DNA from 2 places in the Streptomyces thermocarboxydovorans genome. Region 2 is predicted to be linked to the other one. Evidence: riboswitches for the same ligand, from Rfam matches in the RefSeq annotation. Region 2 holds a riboswitch; the other holds the start of a gene.
The links. Region 2 has a riboswitch for cyclic di-AMP ahead of ABD198_RS22790 (C40 family peptidase). Riboswitches for the same ligand answer to the same signal wherever they lie in the genome.
Positions count from the first base shown of each region.

Region 1: linked by a shared signal. The riboswitch ahead of ABD198_RS05650 (transglycosylase SLT domain-containing protein) and the one ahead of ABD198_RS22790 (C40 family peptidase) in region 2 are both predicted to bind cyclic di-AMP.

Region 1 is NZ_BAAAGU010000008.1:123,979-126,151, reverse strand. Features, by position in the region: gene ABD198_RS05655 (polyprenyl synthetase family protein) at 1-427, opposite strand, end outside; cyclic di-AMP (ydaO/yuaA leader) riboswitch at 1,039-1,205, shown strand; gene ABD198_RS05650 (transglycosylase SLT domain-containing protein) at 1,210-1,695, shown strand; gene ABD198_RS05645 (HAD family hydrolase) at 1,773-2,173, opposite strand, start outside.
Region 2 is NZ_BAAAGU010000051.1:27,016-29,188, reverse strand. Features, by position in the region: gene ABD198_RS22800 (ATP-dependent Clp protease proteolytic subunit) at 1-171, shown strand, start outside; gene ABD198_RS22795 (hypothetical protein) at 179-487, shown strand; cyclic di-AMP (ydaO/yuaA leader) riboswitch at 876-1,057, shown strand; gene ABD198_RS22790 (C40 family peptidase) at 1,061-1,534, shown strand; gene ABD198_RS22785 (ATP-binding protein) at 1,711-2,172, opposite strand.

The DNA.
Region 1 (2,173 bases), on a different contig from region 2:
CCCGCACCGCCTCCGGCCCGAGGTCGGCCAGGATGTGCGAGGCCCGCGCGAAGAGGAAGTCGCCGGTGAGCACCGCCACCGAGTTGCCCCACCGCGTGTTCGCGCTGGCAACGCCGCGCCGCACGGCCGCCTCGTCCATCACGTCGTCGTGGTACAGCGTGGCGAGGTGAGTGAGTTCCACCACAACCGCCGACGGCACGACCCCCGGCGCGTACGGGTCACCGAACTGTGCGGAAAGCATCACCAGCAGTGGCCGGAATCGCTTGCCCCCGGCCCGCACCAGATGCTGCGCGGCCTCTGTGATGAAGGGCACCTCGCTCTTGGTGGCCTCGAGCAGCCCTTCCTCGACAGCCGTCAATCCGGCCTGGACATCGGCTTCGAGAGCCTGGTCCCGCACGCTCAGCCCGAACGGCCCGACGACGGTCACGAGGGGTCTCCTGTCTGCTGGTGTCTACTGCCGATTACACGGTTTGTCGATAGGTCGCTGTCGCCACTCAAGTCAGCGTATCCGGTCACGTTTCGATCACCACCAGCGCCCGGGGTTACCCGCCGGGGCCGACCGGATCACACCGCCGCATTCCTGATGGTTTGATCACAACGCGTCCCACGGAGCATCACGGAGCATCACCGAGCACCCCATTCCGCCCTGTCGGGCCCCCACGGGCCCCCTGCCGAGCACTCCACCTCGCACCACCGAGCACCTCACATCGCCACACCCACCATCCTGCCCGCCTCGGTGCCCGATTTGCCGCAATTACCAGGCGAATTCCTCTTGACGAAATATGCTCCCACCCCACCCCCTCAGTGAAGTGCCTCACGCCTGGAACCTCACCACCCCCACACCCGTCCGCGCCCCTTCTCCCCATCCCCGCACCGGAGTTGACCCTTGGCGCCAGCAAAGGATCAAGTGCGCAAATCACCCCAGGGCAAGATCAAATGACCACTTCTGTGATGACCGCACTTGTTCCTGACATGTGCTCTCGCATACGTTCCCGGCCTGCCGGGCGGACGCCGAATCCTGCCGCCGCCCGCACCACCGATCGTCGATCACTCACGCACGGCAGGAGCGGGGGACCCAGGTAAGTCGCCGGGCCGGACATCCGTCCGGAACGGCTAGGGGTGAAGCCATGCCCGAAGGGGCACGGCCGGGCACTCTCCCAGCCCGAACCCGACAGCTCACCTCGCAGGCGTAGGAGAGGACACACGAACATGCCTGCAACCGGTATGACCCGCCGCTTCGGCGGCCGCCGTCTCGCCCGTACCCTCGCCGTCGCCGGCACCGGCGCCGCCGTGCTCGCCCTGCCGCTCATCGGCGCCACCAGCGCCTCCGCGGCCCCGGCCGCCGCCCCGGCTGCCGCCACCTCGACGGCGTACCCGAACAACCTCGACGGCTGGATCCGCGAGGCGCTGTCGATCATGCAGCAGCATGGCATCCCGGGCTCCTACGACGGCATCTACCGCAACATCATGCGCGAGTCGTCCGGCAACCCGAACGCCATCAACAACTGGGACTCCAACGCCGCCAAGGGCACCCCGTCCAAGGGCCTGCTGCAGGTCATCGACCCGACCTTCGCGGCCTACCACGTGCCGGGCACCGCCTTCGACCCGTTCGACCCGGTCGCGAACATCGTGGCGGCCTGCAACTACGCCGCCGACCGCTACGGCTCCATCGACAACGTCTTCGGCGCGTACTGAGCCGAGGACCCACCCCCGGAGGGCCCGGACGGCTTTGGGGAGCCGCCGACCGCCCACCGGGACGCTGCTGAGATTCCCTACTGGGACGACAGAAGCGTCCTCTCGGCGGACGAGGACGCGAATCCGGAATCGCACCGGGCCGGCACCTGTTGGGGCAGGTGGCACCCGGTCTCCGGGAACAGACGCTCGAGGACGACGGCCACGCCGTCGTCCTCGTTCGTCGTGGTGACCTCGTCGGCCACCGCCTTCAGCTCCGGGTGCGCGTTGGCCATGGCGACGCCCCGGGCCGCCCAGTCGAACATGGGGATGTCGTTCGGCATGTCACCGAACGCCAGCGTCCGCTCCGGGCCCAGCCCGAGCCGCTCGGCCGCCAGCGCCAGCCCTGTCGCCTTCGTCACACCACACGGCTGGAGCTCCACGGTCCCCGGCCCGGACATGGTCACCGTGGCGAGCGGACCGACCACCGCACGGGCGGTCG
Region 2 (2,173 bases):
ATCCGGGCCCGCATGGAGGAGATCCTGGTCCGGCACACGGGACGCAGCGCGGAGCAGGTCCGCTCCGACACGGAGCGGGACACCGTGCTCGACGCGCCGGCGGCGGTGGACTACGGCCTCGCGGACCGCATCGTGGCCAGCCGCAAGGGCACGCGTCCCGGCACGAGGTGAACCGCCGATGCTGCCACCCGAACTTCCCCCGCTGCCCGCACTGACCCGCGCCGAGGCGGAGTTGATCGACCGTTATCTCGAAGTCGTCGATCTGCTCGGCCGGATCAACCCGGCGCACGCGGGCGAGACCTACCGCGGACTGCGCGCCGCCCAGGCCCTGGTGGGCAAGGCGGCCGCGCTGCGCGACGCCCTGGCGCTGATGCACCGGCGCGGCGAGACCGAGCTGCACTCCGCCACGCTGGCCCGCGCGCTGCGGGTGCTGGACGGCGAACGCCGCACCGCCCGCGTGACCTTGCCGCCGGTCTCCACGCGCTGACACCGGCTGACCGACCGCCGGAGACCCCGGCACCGGCGGAGCCGATGTCCGCGGCGCCGACACCGACACGTTCAACCGGAGTTGAAACGGACCAAACGGCGTACCCCCATCCGGCGTAGCGAAACCATGAGTTTGCGGGGTGCCGAAGTTGCGTCCGGGGGTGCGGGCGGAGGGCGGAACGGAATATTCCGCCCCTGGTCCGGGGCGCGTTGGCGCCCCGGACCGGACTCTGTCCGCACACGTGTCCACCCGAACGGGTGAGTGGTGAGTAACAACACAAATCCCCGGTTCCGTTGGGAAATAGGGCGGGCCATGGGTCAAGATCCGTAACTGACGACAAGACCCCGCCGCAGCGGCGGGGCGATCCGGGCGGACGCCGAGTCCTGCCGCCGCCCGGATGCCCGGTCGACAGGAAGTGGATCGGCAGGAGTGGAGGACCCAAGCACGACGGGTTGCCGGAACCGCGAGGTTCCGAGCAGCCCTTGGGGTGAAGCCGCACATGTGCGGCCGGGCCACTTCGCCAGCCCGAATCCGACAGGTCATCCTTCACAGGCGGCTGACGAAGGGTTGCGCATGACTGCGCTCAATCGTGTCCCGTCTCTGATGGCCCGGGCCGGTACGGCCTCGGCCCTCACTCTCGCCGCCGTGGGCGGCACCATCGTGATCCCCGGCGCCGCCTCGGAGGCGGCCGCCGCAAGCCTGGGCACCAAGGCCCTGAAGGTCGCGGCCTCCAAGAAGGGCTCGCCCTACCAGTGGGGAGCCGCCGGGCCTTACCGATTCGACTGCTCCGGGCTCACCCTGTACTCGTTCAAGAAGGCCGGCAAGAAGCTGCCGCGCACCGCGGCCCAGCAGTACAACAACACGCGCCACATCTCCGCCTCCAAGCGCAGGGCGGGAGACCTGGTGTTCTTCCACTCGGGCCGCAGCATTTACCACGTCGGCATCTACGCGGGCAAGGGCAAGATCTGGCACGCCCCCAAGACCGGGGACGTCGTGCGACTGCAGAAGATCTGGACCAGCAGCGTCTATTACGGCCGGGTCAAGTAATCACGAGGGCGGCGGCGCGGGAACGCGTCGCCGCCCTGCCATTCCCTCCTCCGCCCTGCCTTTTCCCTCCTCCCGCCCTGCCTTTCCCTCCTCCGCGGTCTCCGGCTCCATGCTCTCCGCGGAGTTCTCCCCACGATCCGCGTGGCCGCGGGCTTCACCGGCTCCGGATGCCCCCTTCAGGGCTCGGGCTGACCGGTCGTGGCGACCGGCTCGGCGGGGGCGGCGGTCCACGGCAGTTCCACCAGGACGGTCTTGCCGCCCTCCCTGGTGCGGCGGACGCGCAGCCGGCCGCCGCACTCCGCGGTCAGCCAGCGGATGATGACCAGGCCGCGGCCGTTGTCCTGCTGGACCGCCGCCGGCAGCCGCTTGGGCAGCCGGGGATGACTGTCGGTCACCCCGATGCACAGCCGCTCGTCCCGGTCGAGGACCAGTCGCACCGTGAACGTGGGCGACTGCCCGAACGTGTGCTGCACGGCGTTGGTGGCCAGTTCGGAGACGATCAGCCGTACCGTGTCCGACACTTCCGTGTCCTCGGGCATGCCCCATTCCGCCAGCGTGCCCACCACATGGGTGCGGGCCGCGGCGACCGAGGCCGGATCGCTCGGCAGAGTGACGGATGCTTCCAGATGGTCTGCCATG